Regions from separate parts of the Streptomyces sp. O3 genome, predicted to be linked through region 2. Evidence: predicted binding sites of a transcription regulator. Region 2 holds the regulator's gene; each other region holds the start of a gene.

The links. Region 2 encodes HspR, which represses chaperone genes until heat shock. Its sites were predicted from a motif close to TTGAGNNNNNNNNNCTCAA; they were not measured.
Region 1: a site for HspR is predicted at 2,032-2,050, ahead of lon (endopeptidase La). Genes of this name have one in related genera too.
Region 3: a site for HspR is predicted at 3,095-3,113, ahead of dnaK (molecular chaperone DnaK). Genes of this name have one in related genera too.

The regions. Positions count from the first base shown of each region.
Region 1 covers NZ_JBTVYK010000061.1:35,816-42,762, forward strand. The annotation lists gene lon (endopeptidase La) at 1-2,009, opposite strand, end outside; gene ACX6XY_RS25495 (MMPL family transporter) at 2,166-4,442, opposite strand; gene ACX6XY_RS25500 (spermidine synthase family protein) at 4,666-5,364, shown strand; gene ACX6XY_RS25505 (response regulator transcription factor) at 5,426-6,163, shown strand; gene ACX6XY_RS25510 (HAMP domain-containing sensor histidine kinase) at 6,331-6,947, shown strand, end outside.
Region 2 covers NZ_JBTVYK010000038.1:21,867-28,813, forward strand. The annotation lists gene dnaK (molecular chaperone DnaK) at 75-1,949, shown strand; gene grpE (nucleotide exchange factor GrpE) at 1,946-2,635, shown strand; gene dnaJ (molecular chaperone DnaJ) at 2,681-3,880, shown strand; gene ACX6XY_RS19870 (heat shock protein transcriptional repressor HspR) at 3,885-4,328, shown strand; gene ACX6XY_RS19875 (hypothetical protein) at 4,514-5,089, opposite strand; gene ACX6XY_RS19880 (DUF397 domain-containing protein) at 5,214-5,399, opposite strand; gene ACX6XY_RS19885 (Scr1 family TA system antitoxin-like transcriptional regulator) at 5,409-5,744, opposite strand; gene ACX6XY_RS19890 (hypothetical protein) at 5,683-5,832, shown strand; gene ACX6XY_RS19895 (helix-turn-helix transcriptional regulator) at 6,101-6,947, shown strand, end outside.
Region 3 covers NZ_JBTVYK010000034.1:60,543-67,489, forward strand. The annotation lists gene ACX6XY_RS18515 (DNA repair ATPase) at 1-1,091, shown strand, start outside; gene dnaK (molecular chaperone DnaK) at 1,149-3,047, opposite strand; gene ACX6XY_RS18525 (PhoX family protein) at 3,231-5,069, opposite strand; gene ACX6XY_RS18530 (peptidoglycan recognition protein family protein) at 5,132-6,947, opposite strand, start outside.

The DNA of each region.
Region 1 (6,947 bases), on a different contig from region 2:
CCCGTCAGGGTCAGCCCCGACCCGCCCGTCTCGGGGTCCGCGAGCGACGCCTCGACGTACAGCACGTCGCCGCCCGCGCCCGTCACGGCCAGCCCGGTCGCCACGCCCGGCACGGCGGTCCGCCGCTCGGCCGGGTCCTGGGCGGACTCCGGCACGTGGTGCGGCCGCCCGATCAGCTCCCGCAGCTCGGCGTCCGTGACCGTGAACGGCAGCTCGCGCTCGCCCAGTTCGTGCTGCGCCGCGACCTTCCGCAGCAGCCGCGCGATGGACCGCTCCAGGTTCCGTACGCCTGCCTCGCGGGTGTACTCGCCCGCCAGCTTGCGCAGCGCGGACTCGTCGAGCGTGACTTCCTCGCCGCCCAGACCGGCCCGTTCCAGCTGCCGGTTCACCAGGTGGTCGCGGGCGATGACGACCTTCTCGTCCTCGGTGTAGCCGTCGAGCCGGACCAGCTCCATCCGGTCCAGCAGCGCCTCCGGGATGGCCTCCAGGACGTTCGCGGTGGCCAGGAAGACCACGTCGCTCAGGTCCAGCTCGACCTCCAGGTAGTGGTCCCGGAAGGTGTGGTTCTGCGCGGGGTCGAGCACCTCCAGCAGCGCGGCCGCCGGGTCGCCGCGGAAGTCCGACCCCACCTTGTCGATCTCGTCGAGCAGCACGACCGGGTTCATCGACCCGGCCTCCTTGACGGCCCGCACGATCCGTCCGGGCAGCGCCCCCACGTACGTACGCCGGTGGCCGCGGATCTCCGCCTCGTCCCGTACGCCGCCGAGCGCGACCCGGACGAACTTGCGCCCCATCGCGTGCGCGACGGACTCGCCGAGCGAGGTCTTGCCGACGCCGGGCGGTCCGACCAGCGCGAGCACCGCGCCGCCCGCCCGTCGCCCGCCACCACCCTCAACCGAGGCGCCTCGCGCCGCCCCTCCTGTCTGACGGCCGCCGACGACGCCGAGACCGCGGTCGACGCGCCGCTTGCGCACGGCCAGGTACTCGGTGATCCGCTCCTTCACGTCCTCCAGGCCCGCGTGCTCGGCGTCCAGCACGGCCCGCGCGCCCGGAATGTCGTACGCGTCCTCGGTCCGCTCGTTCCAGGGCAGTTCGAGCACGGTGTCCAGCCAGGTCTGGATCCAGGACCCCTCCGGCGACTGGTCGGAGGCGCGCTCCAGCTTGTCGACCTCCTTGAGTGCGGCCTCGCGCACCTTCTCCGGCAGGTCGGCGGCCTCCACACGGGCCCGGTAGTCGTCGGACTCCTCGCCTTCGGACTCGCCGTTCAGCTCGCGCAGCTCCTTGCGTACGGCGTCGAGCTGGCGGCGCAGCAGGAACTCGCGCTGCTGCTTGTCCACGCCGTCCTGTACGTCCTTGGCGATGGACTCGGCGACGTCCTGCTCGGCGAGGTGTTCGCTCAGCCAGCCGACGGCCAGCTTGAGCCGCGCGACGGGGTCGGCGGTCTCCAGCAGCTCGACCTTCTGGCCGGTGGACAGGAAGGGCGAGTACCCCGAGTTGTCGGCGAGCTGCGCGATGTCGTTGCTGTCAGCGAGCTGCTGCACCCGGTCCACGACCTGCCAGGCCCCGCGCTTGCGCAGCCAGCTGGCGGCGAGCGCCTTGTACTCCTTGGCCAGCTCGGCGACGGAGCCGGGCAGCGGCTCGGGCACGCTCTCCTCGACCTCGACGCCCTCGACCCACAGCGCCGCGCCGGGCCCGGTCGTCCCCGCGCCGATCTTCACCCGGTGCCGCCCACGGATCAGCGCTCCGGGGTCGCCGTCGGCGAGCCGCCCGACCTGCTCGACGGTGCCGAGCACGCCGGTGCTCGCGTACGTCCCGTCGATCCGCGGCACCAACAGCACCCGCGGCTTGCCGGTATCGCCCCGCGCGGCGGCCTGCGCGGCCTCCACCGCGGCGCGCACATCGGCGTCGCTCAGATCCAGCGGCACCACCATGCCGGGCAGCACCACTTCGCCGTCGAGCGGCAGTACGGGCAGGGTCAGCGAGGTGTACGCCTTGGACTCAGCAGCCATGATCTCCCCTTAGGCACTCAAGTTGAGCTGTATCGACTCAATGCTTATGAGCCTGGAGATGTTCCCTCACCCCTGTTCGCTCTCGGCGATCAGGGCGCTGGACGACTCCCCTGCGGTCGTCCAGCGCCCTGCGGTCCCCGTACGACGCGGCAGGCGTCAGCCCTTGTGCGCCGGGACCGGGGCCGGGTCCGGGGAGCCGGGGGGCGTGGACTGGGGTGCGGGATGGGATGCGGGCTGGGGGGTCTCGTCGTGGGTGAGGTCCGGGAGCCAGCGCAGCCAGCGCGGGAAGTACCAGTTGTGATCGCCGAGCAGGGCCATCACCGCGGGCAGCAGCACCGCGCGGATGATCGTCGCGTCGATGAGCACGGCCACCGCGAGGCCGACGCCCATCTGCTTCATGGACTGCATCGAGAGCGTGCCGAAGATCGCGAACACGGCGACCATGATCACGGCCGCGCTGGTGACGACCCCGGCCGTGGTGACGACGCCGTGCGTGATCGCGTCGCGGGTCGTACGGCCCTGGACCTTCGCCTCGCGGATCCGGGAGACGACGAACACGTGGTAGTCCATCGACAGGCCGAAGAGGATCACGAACAGGAACAGCGGCAGCCAGGCGATGATCGCCCCGACGCCCTCGGCGCCGACCAGCGACGCGCCCCAGCCGTACTGGAAGACGGCCACCAGGATTCCGTACGCCGCCCCCACCGACAGCAGGTTCAGCACGATCGAGGTGAGTGCGATCGTCAGCGACCTGAAGCAGAGCAGCATCAGCAGGAACGCGAAGACGACGACGAAGGCGAAGACCGGGGCCACGGAGGACACGATCTGCTGGTTGAAGTCATACGATCCGGCGATCATGCCGGTGACCGGGGCTTCGAGCCCGTCGACTTGGCCCAGGGTCGCGGGCCGTACCTCGTCGCGGATCAGCTTCAGGCTCTCGGCCGCCTCGTCCTGGTCCGAGCCGCCGACCAGCGGCACCGAGATCACCGCGACGTTCTGCTCTTCGTGTGTGACGACCTCGACCGGGCCGTGCGACGCGCCCGAACGGACCGCTTGCGCACGGAAGTCCGCGATGGCCCGCTGGGTCTCGGGGGCGGAGATGTCGGCGGCCTTGACCACCACGTCGGCCGGTTCCGAGCCGCCGGGGAAGGCCTCGTTGACGCGGGTGTAGGTGGCGACGATCGGGAGTGAGTCGCCGAACTCCTGGTCCAGGGTGAGGTTCTGGGTCTTCATGCCGAGCGCGGGCAGCGCGACGGCGGCCAGCGCGCCCGCCGCGACCAGCACGGCGACCGCCGGGCGCTTGAGCACGGTGCGGAGTACCGCGTGCCACATGCGGCTCTCGCCGTTCGCGTCGGACCGTTTCAGCTTGCCGATGAACGGCACGCGGCCCTTCTCGACGCGCTCGCCGAGCAGCGACAGCAGCGCGGGCAGTACGGTCACCGAGCCGGCCATCGCCACCGCGACGACCATCAGCGAGGCCAGGCCCATGCCCTGGAACTCGGTGAGCCCGGTGAACAGCATCCCGGCCATCGCCACGCAGACCGTGACACCGGACACGATGATCGCCCGGCCGCTGGTGGCCGCCGCGATCTCCAGCGCGGTCTGGGCGTCCTTGCCCGCCGCCCGCTCCTCACGCTCCCGGCGCAGATAGAACAGGCAGTAGTCCACGCCGACGGCGAGCCCGACGAGCAGCATCACGGAGCTGGCGACGTCGCCCATGGGCTGCACATGGCTGACGATCGCCATCAGGCCCATCGTCGCGACGATCGCCGAGATGGCGAGCAGCACCGGCAGCAGCGCCGCGACCAGCGCCCCGAAGGCGATCAGCAGGATGCCGAAGGCGACCGGCACGGCGGAGTACTCCGCCCGCTTGAAGTCGTCCCCGAAGGCGTCGTCGAAGGTCTTGCCCATGCTGGCGCCGCCGATCTCGGCGATGTACAGCTCATCTCCGCGCTCGCGCTGCACGCCGTCGACGGCGGCGAGCACCGGCGCCACGCGGTCGGCGGCGGTCTCCGGGTCGCCGCGGACGTTGAACTGGACGAGCGCGCTGCGCCCGTCATCGGTGATGGTCTCGGCGTCGTACGGCGACCTCACGTCCGCGACCTCGCCGGTGCCCTGGACGGCGGCGATGACCTGGTCCACGGCCGCGCGGAACTCGGCGTCGGCGGCCGTCAGGCCCGCGCGTTCGGCCTGGATGAGGACGGTCTCGCCGACCGGTTCCTCGATGCCCAGCTCGTCGATGATCTGCGCGGCGCGGCTGGTCTCGCCCTTCAGCTGCTGGCTCTGGTCGACGTCCTTCTGGCCGGTGGCCGAGCCGCCCACCGTGGCGAGCACGACGAACGCCAGCCAGATGCCGACGGCCGCCCATCGGTGCCGGGCGCTCCAGGCGCCCGCTCGGGCGGCGATCCCCCGCGCCCTCGTGTCTCGATTCATGTGGTGTTACCTCCCACCACGACGCTAGGCACGGGCGCGGGCCGGTTCGTCGTGCTGCCTGGCGAGGTCTCAGAGCGGCGTCTCCTCCACACGGAGGCCGTCAGATCCGCATAAAGGAGGAAGCAAGCCCCTTACATCTATGGGGAGTTCGCCCCGTCGCCGTCAGGGTCCGCCCGGCCCGCGCGGGGGTCAGGGCGGCGGGGCGGGGACCGGCTGCGGCAGGATGGGACGTATGCGAGACGCGTACAACCCCGCCGAACCCGTCGTCCTGGATCGCCGAGAGGGCCCGTACGGCGAGGTCGCGCTGCGGCGGCACGGCGAGCTGCTGCAGATCATCGCCAACGGGTGCTTTCTGATGGACACCTCCGACGGGCGCTCGGAGCGGCTGCTCGTCGACGCCGCCGGTGCGGCGCTCGGCGCGCGCCGGGCGCCGAGCCTGCTGATCGGCGGCCTCGGCGTCGGGTTCTCGCTGGCGCACGCGGCGGCGGATCCGCGCTGGGGCCGGATCGCGGTGGTCGAGCGCGAGGCGGCGATCATCGACTGGCACACCGGGGAGCCGGGGCCGCTGGCCGCCGTGTCCGGTCCGGCGCTCGCGGACCCGCGTACCGAGATCCTGCACACCGATCTGGTCGGGTATCTGTACGCGCGCGGCGAACGCTATGACGCGCTGTGTCTGGACATCGACAACGGCCCGGACTGGACCGTGACCGAGGACAACGCGGGGCTGTACTCGCCCGCCGGACTCGCCGCCTGTCAGGCGCGGCTCACGCCGGGCGGGGTGCTGGCCGTGTGGTCCGCGCAGCCGTCCGCCGATTTTGAACAGGCTATGCGGAATGCCGGATTCCGGGAGGTGCGTACCGAAGAGACGCCGGTTGTCCGGGGCGTACCGGACGTAGTGCATCTCGGCGTCATGGCTGCGTAGCCGCACCGTGGTCCCTGCCTTTACTCTGCTCACCGACACGGATCACTTCAGGGACGAGGCGATGGAGCAGACACACACCTCCCACCACGGCACGGCGGCCACGCCGGGCGCTCAGCGGCGGGTGCTGGTGGTCGAGGACGACCTGACGATCGTCGATGCCATTGCCGCCAGACTGCGCGCCGAGGGCTTCGCCGTGCAGACCGCGGGCGACGGTCCCGCGGCCGTGGAGACCGCGCAGGCGTGGCAGCCCGACCTGCTGATCCTGGACGTCATGCTGCCCGGCTTCGACGGTCTTGAGGTCTGCCGCCGGGTGCAGGCGCAGCGCCCGGTGCCGGTGCTGATGCTGACGGCACGGGACGACGAGACCGACATGCTGGTCGGCCTCGGGGTCGGCGCCGACGACTACATGACCAAGCCGTTCTCGATGCGGGAGCTCGCCGCGCGGGTGCACGTCCTGCTGCGCAGGGTGGAGCGCGCGGCACTCGCCGCGACGGCGCCGCGCAGCGGGATACTCCAGCTCGGGCAGCTGGAGATCGACCATGTGCAGCGGCGAGTCCGGGTGAGCGGCGACGACGTCCATCTGACGCCGACCGAGTTCGACCTGCTGGTCTGCCTGGCGAACACCCCGCGCGCGGTGCTCTCCCGCGAGCAGCTGCTCGCGGAGGTCTGGGACTGGGCGGACGCGTCCGGCACGCGGACCGTGGACAGTCACGTCAAGGCGCTGCGCCGGAAGATCGGCGCGGAGCGCATCCGTACGGTGCACGGCGTCGGCTACGCGCTGGAGACCCCGGCGCCATGACCACCGGGCCCGCCCCCACCGGCCCCGACGCACCCCGCCACACGCCAGCACCCCCACCGACCACCGCCGCCCCCGCTGCCACCGGGGGCGGCGATGCGCGCCGAGGCGGGGCGTGTGCGCGCCGGGTGTGGGGCGTGGGGCGCGCGGTGTGGCGGTGGGTGCGGGGGGTGCGGCCGTTCTCGATCAAGGCCAAGCTCGGCACGCTCGTGGTCGTCTCGGTGTTCATCACCACCGGACTGCTGATGGTCGCCCTGCGCACCCAGACCGAGCTGCGCTTCATCACCGTCTTCTCGGTGATCGCGGCCCTGCTGATCACCCAGTTCGTGGCGCACTCGCTGACCGCCCCGCTGGACGAGATGAACACCGTGGCCCGCTCCATCTCGCACGGCGACTACACCCGCCGGGTGCGCGGCTCGGACCGCCGCGACGAGCTCGGCGACCTGACCTGCACCATCAACCGCATGGCGGAGGACCTGGAGGCCCAGGACCGGCACCGCAAGGAGCTGGTGGCGAACGTCTCACACGAGCTGCGCACCCCGATCGCCGCGCTCCGGGCCGTACTGGAGAACGTGGTGGACGGTGTGTCGGCCGCCGACCCGGAGACCATGCGGACCGCCCTGAAACAGACCGAGCGCCTCGGCGGCCTGGTCGAGACCCTGCTCGACCTGTCCCGTCTCGACCACGGCGTGATACCGCTGCGGGCCCGCCGCTTCGAGGTCTGGCCGTATCTGTCCGGGGTGCTGCGGGAGGCGCAGCTGCCGGGCGCGGCCGCCGCGCAGCGCCC
Region 2 (6,947 bases):
CAGGTCTGTTGACGTCGGGCGGGGTGTCGTGCATCCTTGAGTCAGATCCGCTCAAGTTCACTGGAGGAATTGAAATGGCACGTGCGGTCGGCATCGACCTGGGCACGACGAACTCTGTCGTCAGCGTTCTGGAGGGCGGTGAGCCCACCGTCATCACCAACGCCGAGGGCGCCAGGACCACGCCGTCCGTCGTCGCCTTCGCGAAGAACGGCGAGGTGCTCGTCGGCGAGGTGGCCAAGCGCCAGGCGGTCACCAACGTCGACAGGACCGTCCGGTCGGTCAAGCGTCACATGGGCACCGACTGGAAGATCGACCTCGACGACAAGACCTTCAACCCGCAGCAGATGAGCGCCTTCATCCTGCAGAAGCTCAAGCGCGACGCCGAGTCGTACCTGGGCGAGAAGGTCACCGACGCGGTCATCACCGTCCCCGCGTACTTCAACGACTCCGAGCGCCAGGCCACCAAGGAGGCCGGTGAGATCGCGGGTCTGAACGTCCTGCGGATCGTCAACGAGCCGACCGCGGCCGCCCTGGCGTACGGCCTGGACAAGGACGACCAGACCATTCTGGTCTTCGACCTCGGCGGCGGCACCTTCGACGTCTCGCTGCTTGAGATCGGCGACGGCGTCGTCGAGGTGAAGGCCACCAACGGCGACAACCACCTCGGTGGTGACGACTGGGACCAGCGCGTCGTCGACTACCTGGTGAAGCAGTTCAACAACGGCCACGGCGTCGACCTCTCCAAGGACAAGATGGCGCTCCAGCGCCTGCGTGAGGCCGCCGAGAAGGCCAAGATCGAGCTGTCCTCGTCCACCGAGACGAACATCAACCTGCCCTACATCACGGCGTCCGCCGAGGGCCCGCTGCACCTGGACGAGAAGCTCACCCGCGCCCAGTTCCAGCAGCTGACCAGCGACCTCCTTGAGCGCTGCAAGAACCCGTTCCACAACGTCATCAAGGACGCGGGCATCGAGCTCTCGGAGATCGACCACGTCGTCCTCGTCGGCGGCTCGACCCGTATGCCCGCCGTCGCCGAGCTCGTCAAGGAGCTGACCGGCGGCAAGGAGGCCAACAAGGGCGTCAACCCGGACGAGGTCGTCGCCATCGGCGCGGCCCTCCAGGCCGGTGTCCTCAAGGGCGAGGTCAAGGACGTCCTGCTGCTCGACGTCACCCCGCTGTCCCTCGGCATCGAGACCAAGGGCGGCATCATGACCAAGCTCATCGAGCGCAACACGACCATCCCGACCAAGCGGTCGGAGATCTTCACGACGGCCGAGGACAACCAGCCGTCCGTGCAGATCCAGGTCTACCAGGGCGAGCGCGAGATCGCGGCGTACAACAAGAAGCTCGGCATGTTCGAGCTGACCGGTCTGCCCCCGGCCCCGCGCGGCGTCCCGCAGATCGAGGTCGCCTTCGACATCGACGCCAACGGCATCATGCACGTGACCGCGAAGGACCTGGGCACGGGCAAGGAGCAGAAGATGACCGTCACCGGCGGCTCCTCGCTGCCGAAGGACGAGGTCGACCGGATGCGCCAGGAGGCCGAGCAGTACGCCGAGGAGGACACCAAGCGCCGCGAGGCCGCGGAGTCCCGCAACCAGGGCGAGCAGCTCGTCTACCAGACCGAGAAGTTCCTCACCGACAACGAGGACAAGGTCCCCGCCGAGGTGAAGACCGAGGTTGAGGAGGCGCTCACGGAGCTGAAGGAGAAGCTCAAGGGCGAGGACTCCGCCGAGATCCGCACGGCCAGCGAGAAGGTCCAGGCCGTCGCGCAGAAGCTCGGCCAGGCCATGTACGCCGACGCGCAGGCCGCCCAGGCGGCCGCTGGCGGCGAGGCCGGCGCCGAGGGCGCGGCGGGCGCCGGCCAGTCCAAGGCCGACGACGACGTCGTGGACGCCGAGATCGTCGACGACGAGAAGCCGGGCGACGCCAAGGGCGGTGCCGCGTGACGGAGGAGACTCCGGGCTTCGACGAGCAGCCCGACGTCCCCTCCGGCGACGCGGTCGACGACGCCGAGCCGAAGGCCGCCGCCTCCTCCTCCGCCCCGGAGGAGGAGGCCGCGGCCCCGGCCGGGGACGCAAGCGCACAGGCCACGGGCCTGACGGCCCAGCTGGACCAGGTACGCACCGCGCTCAACGAGCGCACCGCGGACCTCCAGCGGCTCCAGGCCGAGTACCAGAACTACCGGCGTCGCGTGGAGCGCGACCGGGTCACCGTCAAGGAGATCGCCAGCGCGAACCTGCTGACCGAGCTCCTGCCGACGCTCGACGACATCGGCCGCGCCCGTGAGCACGGCGAGCTGGTCGGCGGCTTCAAGTCGGTGGCCGAGTCGCTGGAGACCGTCGTCGCCAAGATGGGTCTGCAGCAGTTCGGCAAGGAGGGCGAGCCCTTCGACCCGACGATCCACGAGGCCCTGATGCACTCGTACGCGCCGGACGTCACCGAGACGACCTGCGTCGCGATCCTGCAGCCTGGGTATCGCATCGGCGAGCGCACCATCCGCCCCGCGCGGGTGGCCGTCGCCGAGCCGCAGCCCGGCGCGCAGACCGTCAAGGGCGAGGGCGCCTCCGCATCCGAGGAGACGGCCGAGCCGACGGCGCAGGAGAAGGAGAGCGGTGGCCCGGACGAGGGCTGACGCGACGAACGAGGCAGTGACCGCAGGAGAGGAGGGACGTCGGGGATGAGTACCAAGGACTTCATCGAGAAGGACTACTACAAGGTTCTCGGCGTCCCCAAGGACGCCACCGAAGCCGAGATCAAGAAGGCGTACCGCAAGCTCGCCCGCGAGAACCACCCGGACGCCAACAAGGGCAACGCCAAGGCCGAGGAGCGCTTCAAGGAGGTCTCCGAGGCGAACGACGTACTCGGCGACCCCAAGAAGCGCAAGGAGTACGACGAGGCGCGCACCCTCTTCGGGAACGGCGGCTACCGACCCGGACCCGGCGCGGGCGGCAACTTCAACTTCGACCTGAGCGACCTCTTCGGAGGCGGCGGGCCGGGCGGAGGGACCTCCGGCGGCGGTGCGGGCGGCGCGGGCGGCTTCGGCGGCGGCCTCGGGGACGTGTTCGGCGGACTGTTCAACCGGGGCGGCGCGGGCGCGGGTACCCGTACCCAGCCGCGCCGCGGCCAGGACGTCGAGTCCGAGGTGACGCTCAGCTTCACCGAGGCCGTGGACGGTGCGACGGTCCCGCTGCGGATGTCGTCCCAGCAGCCCTGCAAGGCGTGCTCCGGCACCGGCGACAAGAACGGCACGCCCCGCGTGTGCCCGACCTGCGTCGGCACCGGGCAGGTCTCGCGCGGCGGCGGCGGCGGCTTCTCGCTCACCGACCCGTGCGTGGACTGCAAGGGGCGCGGGCTGATCGCCCAGGACCCCTGCGAGGTGTGCAAGGGCTCGGGCCGCGCGAAGTCGTCGCGGACCATGCAGGTCCGCATCCCGGCGGGCGTCTCGGACGGGCAGCGCATCCGGCTGCGCGGCAAGGGCGCGCCCGGCGAGCGGGGCGGCCCGGCCGGTGACCTGTATGTGGTCGTCCATGTCGACGCCCACCCGGTCTTCGGCCGCAAGGGCGACAACCTCACCGTCACGGTGCCGGTCTCCTACCCGGAGGCGGCGCTCGGCGGCGAGGTGAAGGTGCCGACGCTCGGCGGGCCCCCGGTCACCCTGAAACTGCCCCCCGGCACGCCCAACGGCCGTACGATGCGGGCCCGCGGCAAGGGCGCGGTCCGCAAGGACGGCACTCGGGGCGACCTGCTGGTCACCGTCGAGGTGGCGGTGCCGACGCAGCTCAGCGTGAAGGCGCAGGAAGCTCTGGAGGCCTACCGCGAGGCGACCGCGGAGGACGACCCGCGGGCAGAACTGTTCCAGGCCGCGAAGGGAGCATGACGCGATGGACGGCCGCCGACGTAACCCGTATCAACTCACGGACGAGACACCGGTGTACGTGATCTCGGTGGCCGCCCAGCTGTCGGGTCTGCACCCGCAGACCCTGCGGCAGTACGACCGCCTGGGTCTGGTCTCCCCGGACCGCACGGCCGGGCGGGGCCGCCGGTACTCGGCCCGCGACATCGAACTGCTGCGCACCGTCCAGCAGTTGTCGCAGGACGAGGGCATCAACCTGGCGGGCATCAAGCGCATCATCGAGCTGGAGAACCAGGTCGCCGCGCTCCAGTCCCGCGTCGCGGAGCTCTCCGCGGCGGTGGAGGGCGCGGCGGCGGCGATGCGGCAGCGCGAGGCGCAGGTGCACGCGTCGTACCGGCGCGACCTGGTCCCGTACCAGGAGGCGCACCAGACGAGCGCGCTGGTGGTGTGGCGGCCGGGGCGCGGCGAGTAGCGCGTTCGTTGTAGCCGCTGGCTCGCGGGGCCGGGAGAGCTGTGCTCTCCCGGCCCCGCTCACGCGTGCGCGTTGCGCGTGAGCGTCGCGCGTGCGCCGCGCACCCGCCTGTGTCCGTGTGCAGCTGGCGTTCGGCGCGCGCGTTCCCGTGCTCGTGCGCTCTGGCGTTCGGCGTGCCCGTGCGCTTACGGCAGTGCCGAACTCACCGCGTCGGCCGCCGTCATCCACCAGGGCTGGCCGCCGGTGCCGAACGCGGCGGCCAGCGCGTAGCCGAGGGCCGCGTCGACAGGCCGTACGTCATCGGCACCGGCACCGGCACCGGCACCGTCACTGGAATCGGCATGAGCCTCGCGCCACTCGGCGATCACCCGACCGTCCCCGTCGGACAGGAGATCCCCGAGGTACGTCCCGTCTCGGGTCAGCCGACTGCTGGGCACCGAGTCCGGCATGAGCCGGTACCTGGCCCCGCCGTACTCCACGTCGACGCGGTACGACCGCCGCGAGATCCGGCCCTTGGCGGGCTTCAGGACCGCCGCGACGCCGTCGACGCTCAGGCTGAGCCGCCCGCCCTCCCGCGTACCGATGGCCACCTGCTCGTCGACCTCGGCGTCGGGGTCGCGACGCAGCGTGACACGCGGGATCCGCTCTCCCTCGACGACCAGCAGTCCTTCCCGAACATCGAGCTGGACGCGGATATCCCCGAACCGGTCGTCATGGAGGGAAGTCGGAGTGTGAGCCGGTATCGATGCCGAGTCGTTCATGGGTGGCCTTCGGTTCCTTGTGATCGCGGTCGACTATTGGACCGTGATGCGATGTCTGCCTGGTCTATTCGTGCCCGGCGTGCGCGTCGGTTGCTCCGGCCGCTGCTGCTGTCTCGCGGGCCGCTCAGTCGGCGTCGTCGGTGAGGGAACGCAGGAGGGCGGCGAGGGGGCCGGGCGTGGTCGTCAGGATGGTGGTCGGGGTGTCGCTCTCGCGGAGGTGGATGGTTCCGTCGGGCGTGATGGCTACGAAGGCACACTCCCCCTGCGGGCCGCCGCTGAACGATGACTTCTGCCAGTTCAGGTCGGGCATCCGGGCCTCCTACAGCGTGTAGAGAAGGTGCTGGATGAGAGCCAGCGAGTCCTTCGCCGAGTGTGCTTCAGGGGCCAACGATACGTTGACGAGTTCGAGGGCGTTCTCGGAGAGCCGGTCGAACAGCGCGCTGTACTGCTGAAGATGGGTCTGGGTGCCCAGGTAACGGGGGCCTGAGGGCTGTTCCAGGATCACGGTGCCCAGTTGCGGCGTACTCGGGAAGACATGGACGAAGTTCCCTGTGAGGGCTGCGTGAGCCAGCGTGCTGAAGGGGAAGATCTGGATGGCGAGCCGCGTCCCTGAGGAGGCGACCTGGTTCGGCGTGCACCGCGTGCCGTACGACACGGAGGTGACCATTCCCGAGGGCCTTGCGAAGGGCTTCGCCATCACCGAGGCGATCACCGGTCCGCACCACCCCCTGAAGGTGGCGTGAGGTCGACGCCTGGGCGGTTCGGGGCGTCCAGGGGCCGCGCGCGGAGTGACTCCGTGTCCCGAACCTTCCACAATGGGTGAGGTTGGGGGTGGTTGTTCTGGGGCCCTGTTTGGGACATGTCGCAACATGGCGGTGGTGGGGCGGGGTGCGGCCGTGCATCGTGGGTACCGGCACCTCGGCTGACTTCCCCCGTTCGGTCGGGGTGCCCGCCATCGCGGCTCGGGGGGTGTGAGGCGTGGTGGGGGAGCGGGAGTCTCATCGGCATGGGGTGGAAGAGCTGTGCGCGGACGCGGAGCGGGTGTACGCGCGGGCGCTGCGCGCGGGGCGGGTGTCGCGTGGGGAGGCGGGGGAGGCGTGGTGCCTGGTCGATCTGGGGTTGTTGCACCCTGATCCGGGCGGCGATGTGGAGTGGCTGTTGCCGACGAGTCCGGGCACCGTGATGTCGCGGCTCCTGCGGGGTGCCCAGGAGGAGTTGGCCGAGGCTCACCGCCGTACGGCGGCGGGCGCGGCCGCGTTCGCCCGCTTCGCGGAGGTGCAGGGGGCGGCGGCTCCGGAGCCGGTGGGCGGCGTGATCAGGGTGCTGGAAGGGATACCCCGCATCAACGAAGCTCTGGACGAGGCGAACGCTGTATGTGAGTCGGAGCTGTTAAGTGTGCAGCCTGGTGGGATCCGGCCTGAGAAGGATCTGACGACCGCGTTGCCCAGGGCGCTGGACCTGCAGCGGCGCGGCATACGGATCCGGTCGCTGTACACCCATGTGGCACGGCATGGCCAGGGCCTGCATCACTACCTGAACGCGGTGCGCGGGGTGGGGCGGGAGAGCGAGATTCGCACGCTTGACGAAGTCACCGAGCGGATGCTGATCTACGATCGGACCGTCGCGTTCATCCCGGCCAACGCCGAGCGCACCCTCGCCCTGGAGGTGCGTCAGCCCGCACTCCTCGAGTTCCTCGCCGTGGTCTTCGAGCGCCTGTGGCATCTGGGTGTGCCCTTGGACGAGCAGCCACCCGCGCGGGCTGGCGTGGCGGGGGTCACCCGTCGGGAGCACGCCATCGCGGCGCTCTTGGCGGATGGCCATACGGGTGCCGAAGTCGCGCGGCGTCTCGGCATCAACG
Region 3 (6,947 bases), on a different contig from region 2:
GGCTCGGCCTGGTGCTGGTCAAGGTGAACGGTCCGGCGCTCGGGCACACCGTCACCTCGCTCGACCCGTCCGAGGCGCCGAACGCGACGGCGCGCCAGGAGATCGACAAGATCAACTTCGCGCTTGAGGCGGGCAGCAACACCCTGCTCTATCTGGACGACATCCAGCACACCTCGCCCGAGCTGCTGCAGAAGTTCATCTCGCTGTGCGACGGACAGCGGCGCATCGAGGGCGTCTGGAACGGCACGACCCGCACCTACGACCTGCGCGGCAAGCGCTTCGCGGTGTGCATGGCGGGCAATCCGTACACCGAGTCGGGGCAGCGGTTCCGCATCCCCGACATGCTGGCCAACCGCGCCGACGTGTGGAACCTGGGGGACGTCCTCTCCGGCAAGGAGGACGTGTTCGCGTACAGCTTCGTCGAGAACGCGCTCACCTCGAACGCCGTGCTCGCCCCGCTGGCCGGGCGGGACCGCGCCGACCTCGATCTGCTGGTGCGGCTCGCCGCCGACGACCCCACGGCGCACCCGGACCGGCTCCAGCACCCGTACGCCCCGGCCGAGTTGGAGCGGGTGCTGGCCGTGCTGCGCCATCTGCTCACCGCGCGGCGTACGGTGCTGGCCGTCAACGAGGCCTATATCGCGTCGGCGGGGCAGAGCGACGCGACACGCAGCGAGCCGCCGTTCCAGCTCCAGGGCTCGTACCGCAACATGAACAAGATCGCGGAGCGGATCGTGCCGGTGATGAACGACGCCGAGCTGGCGGCCGTCATCGACGACCACTACACCGGCGAGGCCCAGACCCTCACCACGGGCGCCGAGTCCAATCTGCTGAAGCTGGCCGCGCTGCGCGGCACGCTGACGGCTCAGCAGGCGGACCGCTGGGCCGAGTTGACCGCCGCGTACGTCCGGGCGCAGGCGCTCGGCGGCGCGGAGGACGACCCGGCGGCCCGTGCGGTCGCCGCGCTCGGGCTGCTGGCCGACCGGGTGGCGGCCGTCGAGTCGGCCATCACGCGCGCCGCCGACCCGCGCCACCTGATGGCCAACCCGACGGCCCGGCACGCGGCCCGAGCGCCGGAGCCGGAAGTCTGAAACCGGAGGTCTGAAACCCGTTGGCCCTGCCTGCCGGGGCAGGCAGGGCCAACGGGGTCACGTCGCACCACCCTTGGCGGCGGTGCCGTCGCCGCCCTTGTCGTCGCCCGCGTCGTCGTCGACGATCTCCGCGTCGACGACGTCGTCCTGCTGGTCGCCCGCCGGGGGCTCCCGCCCGGCGGAGGCGTCGCCCGCCGTCTGGCCCTGCGCCCCGGCGTACATGGCCTGGCCCATCTGCTGGCTGACCGTCGCCAGCCGCTCCGTCGCCGTGCGCAGTTCGTCCGCGTCCGCCTCGGCGTCCACCTTCTCCTTGAGTTCGGCCATCGCCGACTCGACCTCGCTCCTGGTCTCGGCGGGGATCCGCTCCTCGTTGTCCCGCACGAACCGCTCGGTCTGGTAGAGCAGTTGCTCGGCCTGGTTGCGGGTCTCGGCCGCCTCGCGGCGCTTGCGGTCCTCGTCCGCGTACTGCTCGGCCTCGCGCATCATGCGGTCGATGTCGTCCTTGGGCAGCGCGGAGCCGCCGGTGACGGTCATCTTCTGCTCGCGTCCGGTGGCCAGGTCCTTCGCCGAGACATGCATGATGCCGTTGGCGTCGATGTCGAAGGCGACCTCGATCTGCGGGACGCCGCGCGGCGCGGGCGGCAGGCCGGTGAGGTCGAAGACGCCGAGCTTCTTGTTGTACGCGGCGATCTCGCGCTCGCCCTGGAAGACCTGGATGCCGACGGACGGCTGGTTGTCCTCGGCGGTGGTGAAGACCTCGGAACGCTTGGTGGGGATGGTGGTGTTGCGCTCGATGAGCTTGGTCATGATGCCGCCCTTGGTCTCGATGCCGAGGGACAGCGGGGTGACGTCCAGGAGCAGGACGTCCTTGACGTCGCCCCTGATCACTCCGGCCTGGAGCGCCGCGCCGACCGCCACGACCTCGTCCGGGTTGACGCCCTTGTGCGGGTCCTTGCCGGTGAGTTCCCTGACGAGTTCGGTGACCGCGGGCATCCGGGTCGAGCCGCCCACCAGGATGACGTGGTCGACGGCGGAGAGCTTGATTCCGGCGTCCTTGACGGCCTGGTGGAAGGGGGTCTTACAGCGTTCGAGCAGGTCCTGGGTGAGCTGCTCGAACTGGGCTCGGGTCAGCTTCTCGTCCAGGTGCAGCGGCCCTGCGGCGGACGCCGTGATGTAGGGCAGGTTGATGTTCGTCTCGCCCGCGGACGACAGCTCGATCTTGGCCTTCTCGGCGGCCTCGCGCAGCCGCTGGACCGCCATCTTGTCCTTGGAGAGGTCCACGCCGTGGCCGTTGCTGAACTGCTTCACCAGGTGGTCCAGGATGCGCTGGTCCCAGTCGTCGCCGCCGAGGTGGGTGTCGCCGTTGGTGGCCTTCACCTCGATCACGCCGTCGCCGATCTCCAGGAGAGACACGTCGAAGGTGCCGCCGCCGAGGTCGAAGACGAGGACCGTCTGTTCCTCGCCGCGGTCCAGGCCGTAGGCGAGGGCCGCGGAGGTCGGCTCGTTGATGATGCGCAGCACCTTCAGGCCCGCGATCTCACCGGCCTCCTTGGTGGCCTGGCGCTGGGCGTCGTCGAAGTAGGCGGGGACGGTGATGACCGCGTCGGTGACGTCGTCGCCGAGGTAGGACTCGGCGTCCCGTTTGAGTTTCTGCAGGACGCGCGCGCTGAGTTCCTGTGCCGTGAACCGGGTGCCGTCCACCGCGCCCTCCTGCGGGAAGCGCCAGCCGGACTCGCCCATATGGCGTTTCACCGAGCGCGCGGTGCGCTCCACGTTGGTGACCGCCTGCCGCTTGGCGACCTCGCCGACGAGTACCTCGCCGTTCTTCGCGAAGGCCACTACGGAGGGGGTGGTGCGGGCGCCCTCGGCGTTGGCGACGACGGTGGGCTCACCCCCCTCCAGCACGGCGACCACGGAGTTCGTCGTACCGAGATCGATGCCGACCGGACGTGCCATGTTCAGTCCCCTCCCGCTACGGAGTGCCTGGACCTCCAGCACAAAACTTGAGCTGAATATTGTCAAGCCCGCCTGTACCCGAGTGGGGTTCCCCCTGGGGGCCTGACCCGTCGGCAGGCCGGGCCCCTACCGCGGCGTCCCGCGCGGTATGGGCCCGGTGTGACTCCGGCTCCGGTCGCCGTCTCAGTCGCCGGTGCGGTGCACGGCGACTGTGGCGGAGCGAGGGCGGCCGCCTGGTCGGTGATCTGGCCAGTTGCTGACGGCGCGGGGGTTCTCCGGCCCCGGAGTGCCCCAGCGGTCCGTCCGCTCGCCGGGGTGCTGGATGTTGACGAAGAGGGTCTGCCCGTTCGGGGTGCTGGTGACGCCGGTGACCTCGGCCCCGCGCGGGGCGGTGAGGAAGCGACGGACCTCCTTGGTCGCCGGGTCGACGGCCAGCAGGGCGTTGTTCCCGGCCGCCTGATAGGCCGGTTCGGGTCCGCCCAGCGCGTGGCCGGAGACGCCGGTGGAGATCCACAGACTGCCGTCGGCGCTGAACCACAGGCCCTTGGGGGCGGCGAACGCCCCGTCCTCGGCGAGCTTCGGGTCGCCGGCGACCAGGAACTCCTCCCAGCGGAACGAGGGCGCCGTCGCCTTCGCCGCGTCCCCCTCCGCCTCACGCCAGCGGATGACACGCCCGTAGGGGTCGGCGCCGCGCCCGCCCGCCCCGGCGGCGGCGCGCGCCTCACCGGGCGCACACGGCTCGCATCCGGCGCTGTTGGCGAGAGCGAGGTAGACGCCGCCGTCCAGCGGGTTCACCGCGACCCGCTCCGGCCGGGCCAGCGGGGTCGCGCCCAGAGCGTCCGCGGCGAGCCTCGCCCTGACCAGGACGTCGGCCTGGTCCCGCCAGCCGCGGTCCCGTACGAGCGGGCCATGGCCGTGGCTGAGCGGCAGCCAGGCGCCCGTGCCGTCCGGGGCGATCCGCGCCACGTAGAGCGTGCCGTGGTCCAGCGGGCTCCTGCCCTGGTCACGCAGGCGGCGCCAACGGTCGGAGCTGACGTACTTGTAGAGGTACTCCCCGTCCTCGGCGTCCGTGCTGTACACGACCAGCCGGCCGGCGGCCTCGGTCACCGTGGCACCGCCGTGCATAAAGCGGCCCAGTGCCGTCCGCTTGACCGGAACCGCTGCCGGGTCGCGCGGGTCCACCTCCACGATCCAGCCGAAGTCGTCCGGGCACGCCTCGTTCGCGGCCAGGTCGAACCTCGGGTCGGCCCGGTGCCAGGGCGAGCCGAACCCGGTCGCGGACAGCCCGTATCGCATGTGGCGCTCGCCGCGTTCCCAGTCGGCGTCATCGGTGCCGAAGCAGGCGTTGAAGTTCTCCTCCGCGGCCAGATACGTGCCCCAAGGCGTCACCCCGTGGCCGCTGGCCGCCACCACGCCACGGGTGCGGCCCACGCGGGGCACGGGGCCCGAGAACCGTACCGGCGAGGTGCCGGTGATCCGCCGGTTGTACGAGGAGTCCACGGCCTGCCAGCCGTCGCCGGTCCGCCGTACCTCCAGCACGGTGAGGCCCTGGGCGGCCATCGCCTTGTCGGCTTCGCCGCCGAGCAGTCGTGAGTCGGCCGACTCGTGGCTGATCACCAGCAGCCCGCGGCGGCTGGCGACGGCGCCGTCGTCCAGCGGGAAGAACTGGACGCCGTGGTGGTGACTGCCGACCTGTCGCGCCTGCTCGGCCGCCGGATTGCCCGCGTCCTGACGCCACCGCGGCCCGGACGCGCGCACGGACTGCCCCCAGCGGGCGAGCACATCGGCGGTGTGGCCGTCGGGGACGTGGACGGCGTCCGCCTCGCTCGCCGCCACGGCCGTGAAGGCCGACAGGTTCCGCGGGCCCGGTCCCGGCCGCACCGGCGACGCACCGGACCCGCCGGCGCCCGAAGGCAGCGCGGCCGCGCCCGGAGCGCCGAGGCCCAGCAGACCGGCGGCTGCCAGCACCCCGCCCGTGACGACGCCCCGCCGGGACGGGCCTGGCGCCTGCCGGTCCGGCATGCTCGGTATACCGCGCGTGTTCGGAGTGTCGGGCGTGTTCGATGTGTTGGGCGTGTTGGGCATCAGAACCTTCCCCGGTTGAGCGCGACCTGCAGGACCTTGGTGGTGCCCGCGCCCCAGTCGCCGTCCACGATCAGGTTGGCGCCGGTCATTTTGATCAGGTGTTTCTGGAGGGCCTTCACCGTGCCCGGCCCCTGGTCGCCGTCCACGGTCAGGCGGGCGCCGGCCCAGGTGTTGAGGTGCCGCTGCAGACCGCGCACGGACCCCGCGCCCCATACGCCGTCCGCGACCACGCCGATGGCCTGCTGGGTCGCGGCGACCGTCGCCGGGCCGAAGTCGCCGTCCACGGTCAGCCCCGGCCCGTCGCCGTAGTGCCCGTACGCGACGTCGGTGGCCGGTCCCCACAGCCCGTCGGCCGGGACCCCGGCCTTCTTCTGCAGCCACTTCACCCCCGCCTCGGTGCTCGGGCCGAAGAGGCCGTCCACGACCAGGGCCGGGGTGTACCCGAGCCGGTTCACCGCGGTCTGCTGGTAGACGACGGAACGGATGGTCGTCAGGCCGCCGTTGGAGTAGGTGGCGTCATCACCGGCGAGGATGTTGTACGCCTTCTCGGTGTCCGGCCCCCACAGGCCGTCCGCGAGGACCCCGCCCTTCTTCTGGAGCCACTTCACCGCGGCCTCGGTGTTCGGCCCGAAAGCGCCGTCCACGGCCAGCGCGGGGGTGTATCCCAAGCCGTTCACCGCGCGCTGCTGCGAGGCGACGGTCCGGATCGAGGTCAGGCCCCCCGAGCTGGTGCCGGTGCTGGTGTACGCCCGGTACGCCTTCTCCGTGTCGGGCCCCCAAAGGCCGTCGGCGGCCACCCCGACCTTGGTCTGGAGCCACTGCACCCCGGCCTTCGTCTGGGGTCCGAGTACGCCGTCCTCGGCCAGCGGCGGGCTGTATCCCAGGCTGTTCACCGCGCGTTGCTGCGCGTAGACCGACCGCCCCGAGCCGTCGCCGCCGGTCCCGCCGATGACGTCCTTCAGCCCGTCCGCCGGCATACCGGCGCGCACCCAGGCCCGCAGGTCACTTCCCGGACAGGAGGTGGACCCCAAGGCGCTGTGGTAGGTCCCCTTCAGCTTCCGGCCCAGTACCGCGTTGGTCCTCTCGTACAGGCTGCGGATCGCCACCTTCGCCGCGGGCGTCGCGTCACCGTCGCGGCCGATGAAGCACACGGCGATATGCGAGCGGTTGTAACCGACGGTGTGGGCCCCCTCGCCGTACCAGCCCCGGCCCTGGTACACCCGGCCGCCCCGGTCCACCAGGAAGTTGTAGCCGATGTCCGACCAGCCCTGGGAGTCCATGTGGTAGTTCTGGATCTGCCGCACGGTCTGCGAGGGCGGACCGGACGAATAGTGCACGACGAAACCGGTGCGCTCCGACGCGGGGACCTTGACCACCGCGCGGGCCGGGCGCGCGCCCCAGGACGACCTGGAGATGATCGTCAGGGTGCTGGGCTCCGGTGCGGGCTTGCTGAGCGGCTCGGGGTCGATGTCCGACCCGTTCCTGGCGTACTTGCGGAGAGCGTCCCCCGGACACTCGGTGGGGAAGCCGTTCGCGCTGTGCGGGAAGATCTTGGGTCCGGCCTTGCGGTGGTTCGGCAGCTCGTACCGCAGATGGGCGATCAGGCTCCGCATCGACTTCAGCATCGCCGTCGTCGGCTCACCGTAGATGGTCAGCATGCCCTGGATCGAGTAGAACCCGGTGTTCCGGCCGACGCTCCGGCCGTCCACGTCGATCTCCTCGCCGCCGTTCGCCTCGCCCCGCTGATAACCCCGGCCCTCGTAGACATAACCGTGCGGGCAGACCAGGAAGTTGTAGTCGATGTCCCCTGTTTCC